One region of the Exiguobacterium sp. s145 genome, then DNA from elsewhere that is predicted to be linked to it. Evidence: a T-box and tRNA genes for the amino acid it is inferred to sense, from the RefSeq annotation. Region 1 holds a T-box; the other holds one or more tRNA genes.
What was found. The T-box of region 1 lies ahead of leuS (leucine--tRNA ligase). A T-box ahead of a tRNA ligase gene usually reads a tRNA of that ligase, here a tRNA-Leu.
Positions count from the first base shown of each region.

Region 2: it has a tRNA-Leu gene. The T-box ahead of leuS (leucine--tRNA ligase) is inferred to sense a tRNA for this amino acid. The anticodon was not compared.

Region 1 covers NZ_JACSMV010000019.1:609-11,626, reverse strand. The annotation lists gene KNQ07_RS12765 (pseudouridine synthase) at 1-718, opposite strand, end outside; gene KNQ07_RS12760 (putative polysaccharide biosynthesis protein) at 705-2,369, opposite strand; gene KNQ07_RS12755 (BaiN/RdsA family NAD(P)/FAD-dependent oxidoreductase) at 2,554-3,813, shown strand; gene KNQ07_RS12750 (hypothetical protein) at 3,846-4,826, opposite strand; gene leuS (leucine--tRNA ligase) at 4,956-7,361, opposite strand; T-box leader at 7,409-7,631, opposite strand; gene KNQ07_RS12740 (HAD family hydrolase) at 7,671-8,315, opposite strand; gene KNQ07_RS12735 (peptidoglycan bridge formation glycyltransferase FemA/FemB family protein) at 8,368-9,399, opposite strand; gene KNQ07_RS12730 (MDR family MFS transporter) at 9,567-10,748, opposite strand; gene mnmM (tRNA 5-(aminomethyl)-2-thiouridylate-methyltransferase MnmM) at 10,927-11,018, shown strand, end outside.
Region 2 covers NZ_JACSMV010000001.1:530,819-541,836, forward strand. The annotation lists gene adh (aldehyde dehydrogenase) at 1-114, shown strand, start outside; gene KNQ07_RS02645 (DUF779 domain-containing protein) at 136-504, shown strand; gene KNQ07_RS02650 (thioredoxin family protein) at 635-976, shown strand; gene KNQ07_RS02655 (S66 family peptidase) at 1,006-2,022, shown strand; gene KNQ07_RS02660 (hypothetical protein) at 2,043-2,384, shown strand; gene KNQ07_RS02665 (alpha/beta hydrolase) at 2,407-3,351, shown strand; tRNA gene KNQ07_RS02670 (tRNA-Leu) at 3,414-3,497, shown strand; gene KNQ07_RS02675 (transporter substrate-binding domain-containing protein) at 3,691-4,455, shown strand; gene KNQ07_RS02680 (amino acid ABC transporter permease) at 4,492-5,136, shown strand; gene KNQ07_RS02685 (amino acid ABC transporter ATP-binding protein) at 5,133-5,861, shown strand; gene KNQ07_RS02690 (2-oxoglutarate dehydrogenase E1 component) at 6,217-9,078, shown strand; gene odhB (2-oxoglutarate dehydrogenase complex dihydrolipoyllysine-residue succinyltransferase) at 9,130-10,395, shown strand; gene KNQ07_RS02700 (glycerophosphodiester phosphodiesterase) at 10,573-11,018, shown strand, end outside.

The DNA.
Region 1 (11,018 bases):
ATTCCGGTTTCCAGTCAAACAAGGCTAATTCGCCACGTGTGAGTTCCCGGTATTCTCCTGCTTCAAGTGTCGGATCAAGCGGCAATTGTCCGATTGACAACCGTTTCAGATACGTCACTTCTTTTCCGAGAGCAAGCATCATCCGTTTGACCTGATGGAACTTCCCTTCGGTAATCGTCAGCTCGAGTGTTGATGTTTCGTCCGTTGCTTCCAAGATAACCAGCTTGCCCGGCTTTGTTTTATAGCCGTCCTCAAGTGTGACCCCTTCTGCAACTTCCTCCACGTCCTCTTCTGTCAGCGTACCGATGACTTCCGCATAATAGACTTTCTCGACGTGTTTTTTCGGTGACATCAATGCATGATTAAATGATCCGTCATTCGTCAGCAAGAGCAGCCCTTCCGTATCCTTGTCGAGTCGTCCGACCGGGAACGGTTTGAAGTACGTCACGTCGTCAAACAGTAAATCAATCACGGTTTGATCCCGCTTATCTTCTGTCGCACTGATTACGCCGGGCGGTTTGTTCATCATTAAATAAATGAATTTTTGATACGTGACCGGTTCGCCGTATAATAACACTTGTTGATTTTCTGTATCGACGTGCTGTTTCGGGTCGTAGACGATTTCGCCATCGACTTGAATCGCACCCGACTTGAGTAATTGTTTTACTTCTTTTCGGGATCCTGCTCCCATGTTTGAGAGTAATTTATCTAGACGCATTTCCTCGTCCTCGTTTCATTGAAAATTTTCGTCCAAGTACGGCTTCCGCAAGACCGCTCCAAATGGCAAGACCTGCAAAGACGACAATCCCGATTCCGGCTCCGACGATTAAGATGATGAGTGAACCGATCGTCGTAGCGGGAAGCAGAGCTGCTAATCCCCATTTGACGAGCGCGACGCTCGCACCCATGATGGCACTGATGATCATAATCAGTGACGTCCGGCGCAAGACTGTGCTGAACGGGAACTGAACCGTTTGTGTAATCCGGAAGAACATCAATCCGGTTGCGACGACGTATCCAAGGATGGTTGCATATCCGGCCCCTGTTCCGTCTCCGGTCCAGTGAATCAACGGTGCGTTCAATAGATACTTCGTCAGCAATCCTGCCAGTGTCGCAATAATCGTGAAATACTGCCGGTTGATTCCTTGCAGCACTGCCGCTGTCACGGAATACAACGCGAGGAATAACGCACTTGGTGCATAACTTAATAAATAGACCCATGCCGCCTGATCTCTCGGGAATAAGACATGGAATGTCTCTTCACTCAGTAAAATCATACCGACGACCGCTGGAATCGTTACGAAAAACGCCAGTTGGTAAATTTGCGAGATTTGTTTCCGGACTTTCCGCATATCCCCTTGTGTAAACGAGGCCGTCAAAAGTGGTGTCGCGGATAAGGATAATCCTGTCGCGACCGAAACCGGAATCAAGACAATTTTATGACTATCTGCAATCAGATAGGCTGTTGCGTTTCCGGCGGCTTCAAGCGTGTATCCGATGCTTTGTAAAGCCGCATTCATCGTGTTTTGATCAATGACCTGATAAAGCGGTGTCGACAGACCGACCATAACGATCGGAATCGCATACGTCAACAGTTCTTTATACAATCCTGATAATGGACGATTCGGCGATATCGTCGTCTGACCGTCGCGTAACGCTTTTAAGCCGGGAGCACGTTTCCGGAAATAATAAACGAGCACAGCGACACTGCCGATTGCCCCGATGAAGGCACTGAATGTCGCAATCGTTGCTGCCCAGGCTGCATCGGTATCAAACAGATAAATCGCGATGCTGACACCGGTCAGTAAAAAGATGATCCGGACAATCTGCTCCAAGATTTGTGAAATCGCAGTCGGCCCCATCGATTGATACCCTTGGAAATACCCGCGCGTCATACTCATCGCCGGAATCAGAATCAAGGCGAAACTGACTCCGCGAATCGTCATCGTGACGGCATCAACGTAAGAAGCCGAGTCGACATCTCCTCCGGGAATTGCCCGGTGAGCCAGATACGGAGCCAGTAAGAATAAGGCCAGAAAGGAAACAATACCGGTGATGGACATGATTTTTAAGCCGGATCGGTATAAACGCTCGCTTGTATCATATTCCCCCATCGCATTGTACTTCGCGACAAACTTCGAAACGGCTACAGGGATACCGGCTGTTGCGAGACCAATCATGATGGCATAATAGTTATAGGCATACGTGTAAAACATGATTCCCGTCGCTCCGACCATGAACTGAAACGGAAACAGATAAATCAGACCAAGGGCACGGGATATGAGTGATGCACCGGACAACAACATCGTTCCACGAACGAATCCGGTATTACTGGATGAAGTTTCTTGCTTTTTGCTCACAGTCGACATGGATAACCTTCCTCGCACTTTCTATTTTTTCTTGACTCGATAAACGTCTCAATATACAAGTTCTCTCTTGCACAATTGCAAATCATTATACCGCTCAGCTTCCATAAAAGAAAGAGACGGTTTGTTTACAGTACAAACTTCTGCTAAAGTGAAACAAGCAGAATCCAACAAATGAGGTGACCACATGTATGATGTAATCGTAATCGGAGGCGGACCAAGCGGCTTAATGGCAACGCTCGCCTCGTTACAAGCAGGCGCTAAGACGCTTTTGCTCGATAAAGGAAGTAAACTCGGACGAAAATTGGCAATTTCAGGCGGCGGTCGATGCAACGTCACGAACCGCAAACCATTGGAAGAATTGGTTCAATCGATTCCCGGAAACGGCCGTTTTCTCTACAGTGCCTTTTCTCAGTTCAATAACGAATCCATCATTGAACTGTTCGAGGGCTTTGGTGTCGCTCTGAAGGAAGAGGATAATGGACGGATGTTCCCGGTTTCCGATAAAGCAGCTGACGTCGTCCGGGTATTGATTGATCAAATCCGCCAGCACGGCGCTGAAATTCAAATCAATGCGGAAGTTGCAACACTTGACTTCCATCCGGACGGTTCGTTCGCAGCCGTCCTGCTTGCGGACGGATCCCGCCTCGAAGCGAAGAGTTGTGTCGTCGCTGTCGGTGGACAATCGGTTCCCCATACCGGTTCAACCGGCGACGGTTATCCTTGGGCACGTAAAGCCGGTCATACGATCACGGAACTTTTCCCGACCGAAGTGCCGATTTTACTGAACGATACGTTCATCCAAGAAAAGACACTTCAGGGTCTTTCGTTACGTGACGTCGCGCTGACGGTTCACGGTAAAAAAGATAAACCGATCAAGACGCACACCGGCGATCTGTTATTTACCCATTTCGGTCTGAGTGGTCCGATTGCTTTACGGTGCAGTCAGTACACGATCAAAGAAAGAAAACGGTCCGGTGAGCGTGTTGTCCATCTTTCGATCGACTTGTTCCCGGAAGAATCGATCGGTGCCCTGACGGAACGGTTCCAAGCTGCCCTTGCCGCTAACCCGAAAAAAACGGTCCGCAATGCGTTAAAAGGATTTGTTCCGGAACGATTGCTCGATCTGTTATTTGCCCGGATCGGTTTTGGAGATGAAGTCTGTACGCAAATTAAAAAACAGGACTTCACTCAATTGCTGGCGACGCTCAAACGCTTCCCGCTTCAAGCAGTCGGAACACTCGACTTTGATAAAGCGTTCGTCACCGGCGGCGGTGTTTCGATCAAGGAAATCCAACCAAAAACGATGATGTCGAAAAAAGCAGACGGTCTCTTTTTCGCCGGCGAAATCCTCGACATCCACGGCTATACAGGCGGTTATAATATCACAGCCGCTTTCGTGACCGGACATTGCGCCGGCACGAATGCTGCACTGACCGCGTTATGACAAAAAGGCTAGTTCCACACGGAGCTAGCCTTTTAGTCGATTGGTGTAAACGAACGGCTCGAGAATTTATCTGTTTGGATCAAAGCAAACAACTCATTGTCCTGAACAAATATGCCTTCTGCCCCGTAGACTTTCGGGCTTGCCGACTCCCCTGTAATCGTCACATCTTTCGTGTCAATCGAATACAGGAATAATGCTTCCGAATCCAACGTGTAAATCCGCCCTTGCCGTTCAGCAAGACCAATCGGACGGAAATTTTCCGTGAAGGCTTTTTTCGCATCACTGCGCATACCGCCGGCCGTGTCAATCCGCTTTCGCTCTACAATCGTCAAATACGGCGGTTTTTGTTTTTTCTTTAAAGCGCGTTTTTCCTTTGCGGTCGCATCTTTATCGATTTTTATTTCATCTTGTTTCGTCGTGAAATACGTCAGTTCACTTCGCGCTAACGAACGAATGTGATTGATCGTGTAGAATTGTTTTTTCTTGGCATCGTAACCGAGTCCGTGGAAACTGTCGCGGATCGTCGTACCTGCCACCCGTTCCCGTTTGTCTTCTTTCCAGACGCCTTCTTCCCGTTTAACGGTCACGAGAATTTGATTGGACGTCAATAAGGCGACGGTCTCGCCGTCAACGAGCGTCATACCGTCAAGTCCCGATAACATCAATTTGCCTTCATCCTCGATTTGGAATGACGCATTGATTCGTTCGCCGGTCCCGCTGATTTCGAAAAAGTGATAATCTTCCGTTACGACAAGATAGGAACCGATCGAATCATCGTACAACATCTGTTGGACGTTTTTGATCAACGGTTCTTCCGGATTCGGAATGGAAGACGGTGTTTTCGTCGGTACTTGTTTAACTGCTGCTTGGTGTTTCGATTGTGTCTCAATTTTGGCAAACGTCTCTTTGATTTGTGCGACGGTCTCAGGTCTCGAAAAGACGAGCGACACACAAAGGATCAGACCGGAGACGACGGCAAAAATCGTTGTATAGACTATATAAGTTCGTTTCATTTACACAAATCGCCTTTCTGTCTCGGTTTCTGATTCAGTTTAGCAGAAGGCGCCCTAAAAAAAAAGCGGACTTGCGACGGAGGTAAACGAAAGCCCCTCAATCTGACGAATCAGATGAGGGGTTTTACCTTAGTTCGCTACGATATTGATCAGTTTTTTCGGAACGACGATGACTTTTCGAACCGTTTTATCGCCAATCCACTCTTGTGTTTTTTCATCGGCAAACGCAAGGGCTTCAATTTCTTCTTTTGTTGCCTCCATGCTGATGACGAGCTTCGAACGGACTTTACCGTTGACTTGAATGACGAATTCCATTGTATCGCTGACGAGTTTCGTTTCGTCAAATGTCGGCCATGCCGCATATGTCAATGTATCCTCAAAACCAAGCTGTTCCCATAACTCTTCCCCAAGGTGCGGTGCGACCGGGGTCAGCAATTGAATGAATCCGCGAAGGAAGTGACGCGGTAAGACCGGTTGTTTATTAGCCTCGTTGACGAAGACCATCAACTGCGAAATTCCGGTGTTGAACTGAATGTTCGTGAAGTCTTCCGTTACTTTTTTAACCGTCTGATGGTAGACACGTTCAAAGTCTGCATCGACTGTCGTCACGTCCTGAATGTCCGCCGTCCGTTCGAACAGACGCCAGACTCGGTCAAGGAAACGACGTGCCCCGTCAAGACCGTTCTCCGACCACGACACCGAAGCATCAAGCGGTCCCATGAACATTTCGTACAAGCGGAGTGTATCTGCACCGTGCGATTTGACGATTTCATCCGGATTGATGACGTTTCCGCGTGATTTCGACATTTTTTCATTGTTTTCTCCAAGAATCATCCCTTGGTTATACAACTTTTGGAATGGTTCTTTCGTCGGTACGACACCGATATCATACAAGACTTTATGCCAGAAGCGAGCATACAGTAAATGAAGCACGGCATGCTCGGCTCCTCCGATATAAATATCGACCGGAAGCCAGTATTTTAGTTTTTCCGGATCGGCAATCGCCTCTTCATTATGCGGATCAATGAAGCGGAGGTAGTACCAGCAGCTGCCGCCCCATTGCGGCATCGTATTCGTCTCGCGGCGTCCTTTAAGTCCCGTGACCGGATCCGTGTAATCGAGCCAGTCTTCTGCAAGGGCGAGTGGTGATTCACCTGTGCCGGACGGCTTGATTTCCGGAATCATCGGCAATTCAAGCGGAAGTTCCGATTTATCGAGTGTCTTCATCGTTCCGTCTTCCATGTGGACGACCGGAATCGGTTCACCCCAGTAGCGCTGACGGCTGAATAACCAGTCACGCAACCGGAACGTGATTTTTTTGCGTCCGACTTGGTTCGTCTCCAGTTCAGCGATGATCGTTTCAATCGCCTCCTGTTTTGACAATCCGTCGAGCATTTGTGAATTGACGTGTTCGCCTTCACCCGTATACGCTGCTTCGTCAACGTTACCGCCTTTGACGACTTCGATGATCGGAAGGTCAAACTGTTTCGCAAATTCATGATCACGCTCATCGTGTGCCGGAACGGCCATGATCGCGCCTGTTCCGTATGTCGCGAGGACATAATCGGCGATCCAGATTGGCAGACGTTCGCCGGAAATCGGGTTGACGGCAAAAGCTCCCGTGAAGACGCCTGTTTTTTCTTTCGCAAGATCCGTCCGTTCCAAATCTGACTTCGTCTGGACAGACGCGATGTATGCTTTAACCGCTTCTTCGTGATCCTCTGTTGTGATATCCGTGACAAATGGATGCTCCGGTGCCAGAACGAGATACGTTGCGCCGAAGACGGTATCCGGACGTGTCGTGAAGACCGTCACTTGTTTTTTATGACCGTCGATCGTAAAGTCGATTTCCGCACCTTCCGATTTTCCGATCCAGTTCCGTTGCATTTCCTTGACGGATTCCGGCCAGTCGAGTTCATCCAAATCTTCGAGCAAACGGTCCGCGTACTCGGTAATTTTTAAAACCCACTGCCGCATCGGGACGCGGACAACCGGATGATTACCACGCTCGGACAGCCCGTCGATGACTTCCTCGTTCGCAAGCACCGTTCCAAGAGCCGGGCACCAGTTAACGGCGACTTCGTCAACGAAAGCGAGTCCCTGTTCATACAATTTCGTAAAAATCCACTGTGTCCATTTGTAATATTTCGGATCCGTCGTATTGATTTCACGATCCCAGTCGTACGAGAATCCCAAGTCTTTTAACTGACGTTTAAAGGTTTCGATGTTTTGGGCAGTGAACTCCCGCGGGTCATTTCCTGTATCAAGCGCATACTGCTCCGCCGGAAGTCCAAACGCATCCCATCCCATCGGGTGAAGGACGTTGTATCCTTGCATCCGTTTCATCCGGGCCAAGATATCGGTTGCCGTGTATCCTTCCGGGTGACCGACATGAAGTCCTGCTCCCGATGGATAAGGAAACATGTCTAACGCATAAAAGCCTTCTTTTTCCGGATCTTCTGTTGTGACGAACGCATTGTCCTGTTCCCAACGCGCTTGCCATTTCGGTTCGATTTCACGATGATTGTACGGCATCTTTATTCCTCCTCTGAATATACAAAAAACCGGTCTCCGCCCCTAGGAATAGGGACGAAAGACCGGTTTGTCTCCCGCGGTACCACCCACGTTGTCTGCTGAAGCAGACCACTTGATTCACAGATAACGGTGTGAAGGACCGGAGTTCGCTACTTGGTTTCACGAATCATGCTCCCTGACGAGTTCACGGACGATTCCGACTGGTTTGCACCGACCACCAGCTCTCTAAAACGGAATGACTCCCTTACTACTTCAGTTCGTCGCAATGGACTATCTATGTGTAAGTGTAAGCCGAACCTTCCCTTACCGTCAACGGTTGCGTAAAATTTCTCCAATCGCGGCGTGCGATGATACGGCATGATCCGCATGATGCAAGACTTGTGCCGGCATCCGATCGTCGAGCAGGGCAATGACTTCCATGCCCGCTTTTTTGGCACCAATCATCCCGTTTGCGGCGTCTTCAATGACGATACAGGCCTCGGGTGACTGATTGATCCGCTCTGCCGCCAGACGAAAAATCGCCGGATCCGGTTTGGAACGCGGGACTTCAAATCCGCTCGTATAAGCATCGACCGTCAATTCATAATGCGTAATGACACGTTTAATTTTTTCAAGTGAACTCGAGGACGCAATCGCAATCCGGTATCCTTCCGTCCGGGCCAGTTCCATCAGTTCTTTTACGCCGTCCTTCAAACCGCAGGTCTCCGGCTTCGCATGCTGTTGGAATAATTCGTGTTCGAGTGCCAGCAATGCTTCCGTCGAGTGCGGTAACGCGTGTTGTGTGATCAGTTCCTCCCACATCTCATCCCCGGTTTTCCCCATGAATGTCGCATACTGCGTCAAATCCAGCGGAATCGATAACGTGTTGAACATCTGTTGATGGACTTTAAAATATTGAATTTCACTATCGAGGATGACCCCATCCATATCAAAAATCAAACCTGTTTTTTTCATGATTTCCCCTCCTGTTATCAGCCTACCAAAAAACCTGATCATCTGCAGATGATCAGGTGGCTAAAACCGTCTCCTGATAACGGTATTCCGGGAAATAGTTGGCTGCTTCGTCGCTTCCGTACCGTTGACACAATTGTTCATAGACATGGGGAAGAAGAATCGTCTTTCCTTGGTGGTATTCAAACATACGGTAACCTGTATAGCGACATTTGCTTTCAAACAGACTGTCCCGTTCCTTATAGCCGCCACCGAGGTGCTGCTCGACCATGCCGGCTGACTTGGAATGTAAAATCGCCTCATACTCCAGGCGCTGATTCGGAAAAAGTTTATGTTCATCACGTTGACAGCCGATCAGATGTCCGTGTGCATACTCGTTCCCGAGCAGGACGAAATATCCACCGACCGCTTCTCCCTGCCACTCCGCAATCAGCAATAACGGTTCACACAGTTCTGTCGGTTGAAACAACTGTTCAAAATATTCGGTCGTGAAATAGTAATGGGACGAAGCATCCTTCCGGTCCATCGTTTGATAGTAAAGACGGATGAAGGTTGGCAGATCTTCTTTCGATCCTCTTCGGACCGTCAGCTCTGACGCCAAGGATTTCCGGATCATACTCCGGTTTTTTTTATGAAAGGTCTGCATGATTTCTTCTACAGAAGGCCGAAGATCGATGCTTGTCGTGTGGCGGATGAATTCCGTTTTAGTCCAATCTGCTACACGTTTATGGTTTTCCGTCAGCGGATTAAAACGAATCAATTCGGAAACAATTTTTTGACGCATCGCCCATTGTCGAAACGAACGTTTGGCATCGGTCAGCTCTTCTGAAGTCAACTCACCAATGATTTCCGGACCTCCGTATCCGTAAGGCGTAATCAAATCAAAGTATTCGGTGTCAAAAATCCGCCGCTTCAAGAAGGGATAAAATAATTCACCTGATGCTCCTTGAAAATAAATCAGTCCGGCCGCTTCATCGGTCCGGGCATTCAAATGAACATATTCATAGCTATAAAAAATATCAAGTGATTTATTTTCCACAAGTGATGCCCACGTCAACTGATCTTCCACAAAAATACATCGCCTCATCTTTTTCCACCTCCGGCATATGACACGTCGAACATAACTATTTTTCCTTTAATTTGGTTAATCAATTAATTTTTACCTTTTAATTCAATACCCATTTTACATGTTTAATATGCTTCTTCAACAAAAAAGACAGACAGCGGAATCAAGCGACCGCTTCTGTCCTTTTCTCATTTTACCGCCTTGTTTGGTATAGCCCGAACGAATGTGAATCCTGCCAGCAGGATCAATCCAATCAATGTCATGAACACGGCATTCATACCGGATAAATCATAAATCAGCCCTCCGACAGTCGGACTGATCATCCGCCCTGCCGAAGCGGCGATATTGACATACCCCTGAAACTCGCCTTCTTTCCCGATCGGAGCCAGGCGGGCTGCCATTGCCGGAACCGCCGGCCAAATGAACATCTCACCGATCGTCAAAATGACCATCGCTACTAAGAACATCTTGAATCCGCCGGCAAAAGGCACGATCGCGTAGGACAAAAGAAAAATGCCGGTTCCCGTCAGCAACTGACGTTTCAAGTCGTCACCAAACCAGCGCAGGACAGGTGTCAATAACGGTTGCGCAAATACGATCAGTGCACCGTTGATCGTCCATAAAATCGAGTATTCGGAAATTGTCACACCGAGGGATTTTGTATGCACGGAAAATGTTCCCTGCCATTGAACATACACAAACCACAAGAGCGCATAGCCGACCGAAACGTACAGCATCGTCCGGACTGAACTCTTCGAAAGCGGTTCCCGCACTTCCTCCCCTGCCGATACCGATTGACGTTTGACCGGATGCACGTGAATCCAGTTCAGTCCCACCAAGAGGACGACGGCAAACAATAAGTAAAGGATCAGATTGGCGATGAAGATGAACTGGATGTCGATTGCTGCAATTTGTCCGCTGATCGCGGTACCGAGTGCCACTCCGACGTTTTGGGCAACATAGATTGCATTAAATGCCCGTCTTCCACCTTCCGGCCAGATGACACCGGTCAAAGCATAGATCGTCGGGAATACCATTCCTCCGACGAATCCGATCAATCCCAACATTAGCACATATCCGGTGAAGGTCTGATGGAACAGCCAAAGACCAATCGAGGCAAGGACCAGCCCGATGACACTGATGACAAGCGTCCGTTTCCCGCCTAACCGGTCAAATGCTTTTCCGCCGATATAGTTTCCGACAATGGCGAGAGCCGAGTTGACGAATAAAGCCATTCCGGCTTTTGTCATCGACTCTCCTAAATAATCATGAATGTATAATGTATTAAACGGCCATAAAAAAGAAGATCCTGTCGTATTGATCGCCATCGCCAATACCAGAATCCAGACCGCGCGAGGTAATTTCGGCATGATAAGTATCCTCCAATGTAGTTTCCAACCTTGCCACTTTACGAAATTACGCTACCCTCTGTCAAGGAACTTCGCTATTAAACGAACAATCGGAAAAATGATACAATTGACTAAAGGGTCAATTTTCCGGGTACTTAGAAAAAAATAGAGCATATTATCAGAAAGAGGAGTTTTTGCCATGTCACTTGCACGTGTATTGCCTTACGCCAAAGAATTATTGGAATCAGTCATTCATGAGGGGGATTGTGTCGTCGACATGACTGCCGGGAA
Region 2 (11,018 bases), on a different contig from region 1:
GGTTACAAGATGTCGGGAATCGGCCGTGAAAATCATAAAATGATGCTTAACCATTACCAGCGGACAAAAAATCTTCTCGTCAGCTACAGCCCGGATAAACTTGGTTTCTTCTAATCGAAGAAAGGATGTGGCGACATGGTCGAACGTGTACTTGCGACCGATGCCGGCTTGGAATTGATTGAACTGCTAAAAGCAAAACACGGACCGTTAATGTTTCATCAATCAGGTGGATGCTGTGACGGAAGTTCCCCGATGTGTTTTGCGGAAGGCGATTTATTTTTAGGCGATCAAGATTTATTGATCGGTACAATCGGCGGCTGTCCGTTTTATATTCATGAGGATCAATACGCCTACTGGAAACATACGCAACTGATCATTGATGTCGTTGATGGTCGAGGCGGAATGTTTTCCTTGGAAGGCGTCGAGGGGAAACGGTTTTTAACACGTTCTCGTGCTTTTACGTCTGAAGAATATGCGGAGCTCGCAGCTACTGCCAAACCATAGAACAATCAAAAGAAGATACCTCGCCCGAGTATTTAAGTGCTTGTGACTTAGATACACCGGGTGGAAGGTGTTTTTTTTGTGGCATCACGTTATAATTAAAAGATATTTTACAAAAAGAGGAGGACGAAACATGGCGACTTTTCAAGAGTTGACGTCCATTGAAGCCGTAAGGGATTTTTATCTCGTGCAGCGGGCGAGTTTTATTTATGTTTCTAGTCCGGGCTGCGGTGTCTGCGCTTCGTTGTTTCCGCAGATTGAGCCGATATTAGCAAGTCATCCCGAATTTCGGTCGGGACATGTCGATTTAGGAAGCGTCCCGGAAATTGCCGGAGAATTTTCCGTGTTTACTGCTCCGGCTTTGCTGTTTTTTGCGAACGGGAAAGAAATTCACCGGGAAGTACGAATCGTTCCCATTGAACCGTTTACTAAAAAAGTCGAACAGCTCAGCCGATTGGTGGCATCACTCGATTAACAATATCACATCGTCAGGAGGAAACAGACATGCGTTATCCTTATTTAGGTTGGACCGGACAAACAATCGGTGTGACGGCTCCGTCTTCCGGATTATCGGAAGAACTGCATCCGATGATTGAAGAGGCGACGAATCGATTACGGGATCGGCAAATGACTGTTCAAGTCGGACAAACCGTTTGGACACAACAGCAGGCGGCAAGTGCGCCGGTTCAAACGCGGGCGGACGAGCTGAATGCAATGCTGCAAAATCCGGAAATTGATGCAATCATTCCACCATTTGGAGGGGAACGGGCGATTGATGTGTTACCATTCCTGGATTTTGAACGAATTCCGGCAAAGTGGTTGCTCGGGTATTCGGATATCAGTACATTACTGTTTGCGATTACGCTCAAGACCGGCATTGCGACGGCGCACGGACCAAACTTCGTCGACATGCGCAGTGAAGAATGGGATGAAACGACGACAGCTTGGCGACGAGTTCTCGCGACGCCTGCCGGAGCAACCGTGACGCAGTGGACATCTGATTTGTATCAGACGAATTGGAATCATGCGGAACGGCCCGAACGTTATATGTACCACCTCGACGCGGCAACAGAGTGGAAAACAATCGATCCGGCCCAAAAACAGGTATCCGGCCGGTTGCTTGGCGGATGTCTTGAAACGATTCGTCATCTCATCGGAACACCGTACGGAGATGTGGTCACGTTTCAGACGGATCAGCTGAATGAAGAACCGATTCTTTGGTACTTTGAAGTATCGGAAGCGAGTGCCACCGACGTTCACCGTTCGCTGATGCAGATGTATCTCGCGGGGTGGTTCGAGCGGGCATCGGGCATCGTGTTCGGACGAACAGCCGGCGGGCGGACAGTTGAGGAGTATACCATCCTCGACGTGTATGAGACGTTTAATGAACTGCTGGACATTCCGGTGTTTTACGATCTCGATATCGGTCACCAACCGCCGCAAATGACACTCGTCAACGGAGCATCAGCAACTATCATGATTCAAGGAAAAGACTCTAGATTAGACATGACATTTCAGTAATCTAGAAGAGGAGGACAGATATGGCGAGTCGGAAGTTTCAATCGTTAGCAGCGTACAAGCGGGTGCACATCAATCCGGAAACACGGCGGATGACCCTGCCTGAACCGTTTTATGATGCGTTACAGGTAAAAGATGAACTGATGTTAGCACAGGTCGGTCAAGTGCTGATTATTCGGAACCCACAGGAAATCGTCACGACGGAAACGGATTTGCTGTCGGACATCGTCGAAGAAGGGTTCACGGGACAAGAATTGGTTCAGGAATTTGCTTACCGAAAGGCACAACACGAACATCGTCTGCGGCAACAAATTTTACAAGAAGAGGATGCCGAGTCCTCAGCACAACTACAAATTGATCTTTAAGAGCAGATGAGGAGTGGGAGCAATGCGAACACGAACGAAAATCGGTTTAGGTGTAATCGGTTCCGGGATGCTTGCAGCGAGTTATTACTTTTATGAAATGGCGATCGCAACCAATCCGAAACCCTTTTTATCCAATAACCGTGATTTGAGTGACGAAATGGTCCGTCTGATGCAACCGGGGCAGACGTGGATTAAAGAACAGCCGCTGGAATTGATTGAAGTCAAGGCGCATGACGGATTAATGTTACGCGGGCATTACTTGCCGCCGCTTGTACCATCGGATCGGATTGTGATTTTAGTGCATGGATACGGCGGTGTCGGAACGGATTTGGCCGGATTTGCGTATCTGTATCACCAAGCCGGTTTCCACGTCATGATGCCGGATAACCGTGGACACGGAAAAAGTGACGGGAACTATATTGGTTTCGGATGGCATGACCGGGAAGATTGTCTCCGGTGGACCGAATATCTGGTAGCTCGTCTTGGCCGAGAAAGTGCAATCTTTTTGCACGGTGTTTCGATGGGAGGAGCAACCGTTCTGATGACCAGTGGGGAACTGTTGCCGCCGCAAATCAAAGGCATCATTTCCGATTGTGCGTATACGTCGGTCAACGCCGTTCTCGCCTATCAAATGAAGCGGATGTATCGTCTGCCGCATTTCCCGTTCCTGACGATGACAAGTATCTTGACGAAATTAAAAGCGGGCTATTTTTTCAGTGAAGCCTCGGCCATTAAGCAAGTCCAGCGGGCGACGGTTCCGATTCTGTTTATTCACGGCGGAGCCGATACATTTGTTCCGACTTCAATGGTCTATGAATTGTATCAAGCCTGTCCGACGGAAAAAGAATTGGTGGTCATTCCGAATGCAGCCCACGCGATGGCTTATTTCGAGGATCCGGACACATACGATACGGTCGTGGAACGATTCGTCCGGCGGATTTTAGACGAACCGACAGAAAAAGTATAAAAAAATGCATGAAACCGTTGACACGAAAAAAACTATTTAGTATTCTAATAACATAAATAGAAGTCGTCGTGGCGGAACTGGTAGACGCGCTAGACTCAGAATCTAGTGGTGGCAACACCGTGGAGGTTCAAGTCCTCTCGGCGGCATTTTAAAGTGAAAATAGGAGTACTCTTCGTCAGAAGGGTGCTCCTATTTTTTTTATTTTGAAAAATTTTGATTCATGCTCTTAACAAGTTTGTTCGTAAAATTTGAATTTTTCTGATAAAATATGTGTTAAGGAAAAGTTTTTGAGGAAAATACATGAAAGAAGGCATTTGTCTTCAAGAGAGGAGTAACAACATGAAAAAGCATTTATCGGTATTATTTTTATTGCTCAGCTGTCTCGTGGTATTAAGCGCATGTAGTATCGGTTCACAGGACGAGGTCTCAAAAGACAAGACGTACAAGGTTGGCATCGATGTTACGTATCCGCCGTTCGAATATAAAGACGGGGACACATACAAGGGAATCGATATCGACCTCATCAAAGCGATTGCCAAAGATCAAGGATTTAAAATCAAGTTTGAAGCGATGGATTTCAGCGGAATCATTCCCGCTCTTCAAGCGAACCAACTGGATGTAGCGATTGCCGGAATGAGTATCACACCGGAACGGAAAAAGGTTGTTACGTTCTCAGACCCGTACTTTAAAGCCGGGCTGATCCTGGTCGTCAAAGAAGATGAAAACAAAATCAAATCAGTCGATGATTTGAAAGGCAAGAAAGTTGCGGTTAAAAAGGGAACAACAGGTGCAAAATATGCAACTGACAATGCAGACAAACTCGGAATCACCGTCACTCAATTCAATGACAGCCCGGCCATGTTCCAGGAAGTCAAAAACGGAAATGCTGCCGCATTGATTGAAGATTATCCGGTCATCTCCTATGCAAACAAACAGCAAAACCTTGGTCTGAAACTTGTCGGAGACCGTTTGAATGGTGATAATTACGGAATTGCCGTCCTCAAAGGTGAAAACGAAGAGTTGATGAAAAAAATCAACAAAGGACTCGCAAACCTGAAAGAAAACGGGGAGTACGACAAAATCGTCGATACGTATTTAAAATAAGCCATTTGAACGAATGACAAGGGAGTTGAGTCACTGATGGAAGTCGCAAAAACGGCGTTTCCGTTTTTTCTAGAAGGGTTACAGATCACCCTCTATATCTTTATCATCGCGGTCATCGTCGGATTTTTAATCGGCTTGATCGTCGCCTTGATGCGTTTATCACCACTTAAGATTTTAAACGGGATTGCCATCGTCTACATCGATGTCATCCGGGGAACGCCCTTTATCGTCCAATTGTTCTTCATTTATTTTGGACTCAATTCACTTGAGTGGCTGTCGATGGACCGGATGTATGCCGGGATTCTCACTGTCGCCATCAATGCCGGAGCCTATTTCGCCGAGATCATCCGGGCCGGGATTCAATCGATTGATAAAGGGCAGACAGAAGCGGCACGTTCTCTCGGTATGACGGGGCGTCAAACGATGACACAAATCGTTTTACCGCAAGCCTTCCGCCGTATGCTGCCGACGATTACGAACCAATCGATCATCAGTTTAAAAGATACGTCGTTGCTATCGATCATCGGTATCGCGGATTTGACGCAACAGGGACAAGTGCAACAAGCAACGACATTTGAACCGTTCATCGTCTGGACGGTCGTCGGTCTGATGTACTTCGTCGTCATCTATCTCCTTTCACTATTAGGGAAATTCTTGGAGCGGAGGTTTACACTGCGATGAGTATCATTGAAGTCAAACAATTAAAAAAATCATTTGGTTCGAACGAAGTCTTAAAGGATATTTCGGTCGAGATTGAAGAAAAAGAAGTCGTGTGTGTCATTGGACCTTCGGGATCGGGGAAAAGTACGTTTCTCCGTTGCTTGAACCGGCTCGAAGATATCACGGGCGGTACAGTAATCGTCGATACCCATGACATCACAGATCCGAAAGTCGATATCAATAAAGTCCGTGAAGAAGTCGGAATGGTGTTTCAACATTTCAACTTGTTTCCCCACAAGACCGTGCTTGAGAACGTCACACTTGCACCGATGAAAGTCCGGAAAACGGACAAAACGCAAGCGAAACAGCGGGCGCTCGAATTGTTGGATAAAGTCGGATTGCGGGAGAAAGCCGATAACTATCCGGGGGAACTGTCCGGCGGTCAAAAACAACGGGTTGCCATTGCCCGTGCCCTGGCCATGAATCCGAAAATCATGTTGTTCGACGAGCCGACATCCGCGCTCGACCCGGAAATGGTCGGCGATGTGCTTGCTGTCATGAAACAGTTGGCACTTGAAGGGATGACGATGATTGTCGTCACGCACGAGATGGGATTTGCGCGTGAAGTCGGGGATCGGGTTCTTTTTATGGATGGTGGTTTCATCGTCGAAGAAAACATTCCGAGTCTATTGTTTGATTCTCCACAACACGAACGGACACAATCGTTTTTAAGTAAAGTGTTATAACACAAGACATTGAGCAGGAATGGCCTTCAGGGAGGTCGTTTCTGCTCTTTTTTTGACGAATACAGCTGTTTTCCCCTAGAGAGGTTTCATTCATAAACAACACAGGGTACAGTCATAAGAAAAACTTATACATTTATGACTGAGAAATTGGGAATTCGAAACGCACTGACCTAAAAGAAGTAGTAATATAATAACTAAGGCAAACACTTTTGACATACAGGCCATCGTTAAGGGTTATGTTCGGCCTCGTTGCAAGGAACGTGACGATTATCGAATTTTTATGTCATATGATTTGAAAGCGCTAACAGGTAGAGAGCTGGAAATGTACTGATTTTCAGTACAATGAGTGGAATGAATGAAACGGGGGGAACCGTACATGGCAAGCCGGGAACAGGAACAGCAAACATTTTATGGACCAAACCTTGGATACATCATTGAATTGTATGAACGCTTTTTAGAAGATGCTTCTTCTGTTGATGAAGAAACACGGACCTATTTCGAACAAAATGGTGCTCCGGTCGCAGAATCAGTAACTCAGCAACCGATCGAAACGGGAGATTTCGAAAAGTACTTGGCAGCGAGTCGCTTAGCGGATCAAATTCGAGCGAAAGGTCACCTTGCGGCTGACATCTATCCGCTGAAAGATCATCCGCGGGAAACGGAATTGCTGGAGCTTCGTCAGTTCGGATTGACGGAAGCCGATTTACGCGGCATGCCGGTCACGCTTGTTTGTCCGGAACCGCCGGGACATCTGAAGGATGCCTATGAAGGGATCGAACATTTAAAAGCACAGTATACAGGTGCCGCAGCCGTTGAATTCCAACACGTCGATGATTTGGAAGAAAAGAAATGGTTACGCCAAAAAATTGAACAAGGTGCATTGACGGCACGTTTATCAGTCGAACAGAAAAAGCAGTTATTCAAACGGCTCGCCGAGACGGAGTTATTCGAAAAATATCTTCATAAAACGTACGTCGGACAGAAGCGGTTCTCGATTGAAGGTCTTGACGCGATGGTTCCATTGCTCGACACGATCGTTGGACATCTGATTGCCAATGGGTCGGAAACAATCAATATCGGAATGGCGCACCGGGGACGATTAAACGTCTTGGCACATGTATTAGGCAAACCGTATGAAATGATTTTCGCGGAATTCCAACATGCACCGAACCATGATCTTGTCCCTTCCGAAGGATCAATCGGCATCACGTACGGTTGGACGGGTGATGTGAAGTATCATTTAGGGTTAAACCGAAAAATGGAACAACAGTCAAGTAACGTCCGGATGACGCTTGCCAACAATCCGTCTCACCTCGAGTTCGTCGATCCTGTTGTCGAAGGATTCACACGGGCAGCGCAAGATGACCGTTCACAAAAAGGGGCACCACGTCAGGAACAAGGGAAGGCTGCCGCTATCCTCATTCATGGAGATGCTGCTTTCCCTGGACAAGGAATTGTTGCTGAAACGTTGAACCTGACGAATTTGAAAGGTTATAACACAGGCGGAACGATTCATATCATTGCCAATAACACAATCGGCTTTACGACGGAACCGACGGATTCCCGTTCGACCCGTTATTCAAGTGACTTGGCAAAAGGGTATGAGATTCCGATTTTCCACGTCAATGCAGATGAGCCGGAAAGTTGTTTGGCAGTCGCCTTGCTTGCCAGCGAATACCGCGCGACATTCAACAAAGACGTCTTGATTGATTTGATCGGATACCGTCGTTTCGGACATAACGAGATGGACGAGCCGATGAATACGAATCCTGTCCTTTACGATTTGATCCATAAACATGACTCAGCCCGTGTCTTATATGCGAAGCAACTGGTGGAACAAAATGATGTCACGAAAGAAGATGTCACGACGATTGAAACGGACATCAATGACATGATGAAAGCGGCTCGCGAGAAAGTTCCGAATGTCGAAAAAGAATACGGCGGCATCATGCCGGATGTTGTCTTCAAAGGTGTCCCGCACATCGAGACCGGTGTCGCAGTTGAAAAATTGACGGCTTACAATGAGCAGTTGCTCGAATGGCCAAGCGGATTCAATGTCTTCCACAAACTTGAAAAAGTGTTGAAACGCCGGACCGACGCGTTGACGACTAAAAACGGCATCGACTGGGGACATGCGGAAACGTTGGCATTCGCCTCGATTCTTTCCGACGGTACACCGATTCGACTCAGTGGTCAGGATTCAGAACGGGGAACATTTGCCCAGCGGAACATCAATTTAAATGACGTGAAGACAGGCAAAGCGTTTTCACCGATGCACAGCTTGAAGTCAGCAACAGCATCATTTGCTGTCTACAACAGTCCGTTGTCGGAAGCAGGCGTTCTCGGATTCGAATACGGCTATAATGTTTTCGCACCGGAAACACTGGTGCTGTGGGAAGCCCAATACGGCGACTTTGCCAACTCGGGTCAAGTCATCTTTGACCAGTTCATTTCGGCAAGCCGTGCTAAATGGGGGCAGACGTCCGGACTTGTCATGCTGTTACCTCACGGATATGAAGGACAAGGACCGGAGCACTCGAGTGCCCGCCTGGAACGTTTTCTGACCCTGTCAGGCGAAAAGAACTGGACGGTCGCCAATGTATCGAGTGCGGCCCAGTATTTCCATCTGCTACGCCGTCAAGCTGCGATTCTTGGAAAAGAAGAAGTACGTCCGCTTGTCGTCATGACACCAAAAAGTTTACTCCGCCATCCACTGGCGACGTCCGATTTGTCGGAACTGACAGACAGTTCATTTAAACGGATTGTCGAACAGGACGGTCTCGGGCAATCACCGGAACAAGTGGAACGAATCGTCTTCTGTAGCGGAAAAGTGGCCATTGATTTGGCGGAAGCCGTTTCGAAATCAGATGATGATTTCAACTGGTTGCACATTGTCCGGATTGAAGAAATTTATCCATTCCCGGCCAAACAGTTAAATGCTTTGCTTGAACGTTATCCGAATGTCAGTGAGTTTGTCTGGGTTCAGGAAGAACCGAAAAACATGGGGGCTTGGACATACATCGAGCCGCGTCTTGAATCGGTTGCCGTTAATGGCATTACAACGGTCCGTTATATCGGCCGTCGTCGACGTTCGAGTACGGCGGAAGGTGATCCGACAGGACATAAAGTCGAACAGGCGCGGATTCTGACAGATGCCTTAACACGGACGACAGTCGATCAACCGAGCACATCAGCTACTTCCGAAACAAATGTCTAAGCTAGAATTAAGTGGGGTCAAACACGAAAAGTCTTAGGGGGACGAATTAACATGGAAATCAAAGTGCCAGAACTTGCAGAATCGATTACAGAAGGTACGGTCGCATCGTGGTTAAAACAACCCGGCGATCAGGTAGAAAAAGGGGAAGCCATCGTCGAGCTGGAGACAGATAAAGTTAACATCGAAGTCCCATCTGATGAAGCGGGCATCCTGTCCGAAGTAATGGCAGCCGAAGGGGATACAGTCCGTGTCGGAGAGACGATTGCCATCATCACGGCAGGCGGAGAAGCGGCACAACCGGCAGCAACAACGCCGGCACCGGAGCAAAAAGAAGCACCGGTTGCACAGGAAGCGAAAAAAGAACAGCCGGCACCAGTTGCTGCGACAGAAGCGACGTCGGTTGCCGATCGTCCGATCGCATCACCGGCTGCTCGGAAAATGGCTCGTGAAAAAGGAATCGATTTAGCACAAGTCGCGACACAAGATCCACTCGGACGGATTCGTGTACAGGATGTCGCGACGTTTGAAGTCGCGCCACGTGAACAAGCAAAAGCACCGCAAGCGCCGGCACCACAAGCGCCGGCACCACAAGCAGCACCGTCTGCAGCTCCGGGTAAACCGGAAGAACGGATTAAAATGTCACGTCGCCGTAAAACGATTGCCAACCGTTTAGTAGAGGTTCAACAAACGGCAGCGATGTTGACGACGTTCAACGAAATCGATATGTTGGCTGTCATGTCATTACGGAAGCGCCGCCAGGAAAAGTTCGTCAAGGACAATGAAGTTAAGCTCGGCTTCATGTCATTCTTCACGAAAGCAGCTGTTGCCGCATTGAAAAAAATGCCGTATTTGAACGCAGAAATTCAAGGGGACGAAATCGTTCTCAAGAAATTCTACGATATCGGAATCGCAGTTTCTGCTCCAGACGGCTTGGTTGTACCAGTCGTTCGTGACGCCGACAAAAAGAACTTCGGTGAAATTGAAAAAGATATCATCAATCTGGCTGTCAAAGCCCGGGACAACAAACTCGGCTTATCTGATTTGACAGGTGGGACATTTACGATCACAAACGGCGGAACGTTTGGATCATTGATGTCGACACCAATCCTGAACGGACCGCAAGTCGCGATTCTCGGGATGCATGCGATTAACCTGCGTCCGGTCGCCATCGACGCCGAGCGGATGGAAAATCGTCCAATGATGTACGTTGCACTTTCCTATGACCACCGAATCGTTGACGGGAAAGAAGCCGTCACGTTCCTGAAGCACATCAAAGACTTGCTTGAAGATCCGGAGTCATTGATTTTTGAAGCTTGATTCAATCATTTTTACTCCCTGTTTCGGTCGCGGAAGCAGGGAGTTTTTATGCATCTGTTCAAGTGGATGTGACAACTTTGTCACGGAATCTATACGGGAGATTACATGGAGTTCATAAATCCTTCATCAACAGCCTATAAGATACATCTGTACGTTACTTCGAAGGGGGAACTAGAAATGTTGAAACAAATCGGTGTCACGGTAGTCGCAGGAATGATCGTCGCAAGCGGTACAACGAGTATTGAAGCAGCGGGGAAAGCGAAAGGGTTGCTTGATCCAAATCGAGTTGTCAACATCGCTCACCGCGGAGCATCCGGTTATGCACCGGAACATACGATGCTTGCCTACGATATGAGCCATAAAAAGTTTAAAGCGGATTATATTGAAATTGATTTACAAATGACGAAGGACGGTCAACTGATTGCGATGCACGACGAGACGGTTGACCGGACGACGAATGGTACCGGAGCCGTCAAGGATAAAACGCTTGCGCAAATCAAGCGTCTCGATGCGGGCAGCTGGTTTAACGAAACCTATCCGGCATATGCCAACGCGAAGTATAAAGGACTGAAAGTACCGACATTAAATGAAATTTTCGACCGGTACGGCAAACAGGCAAACTA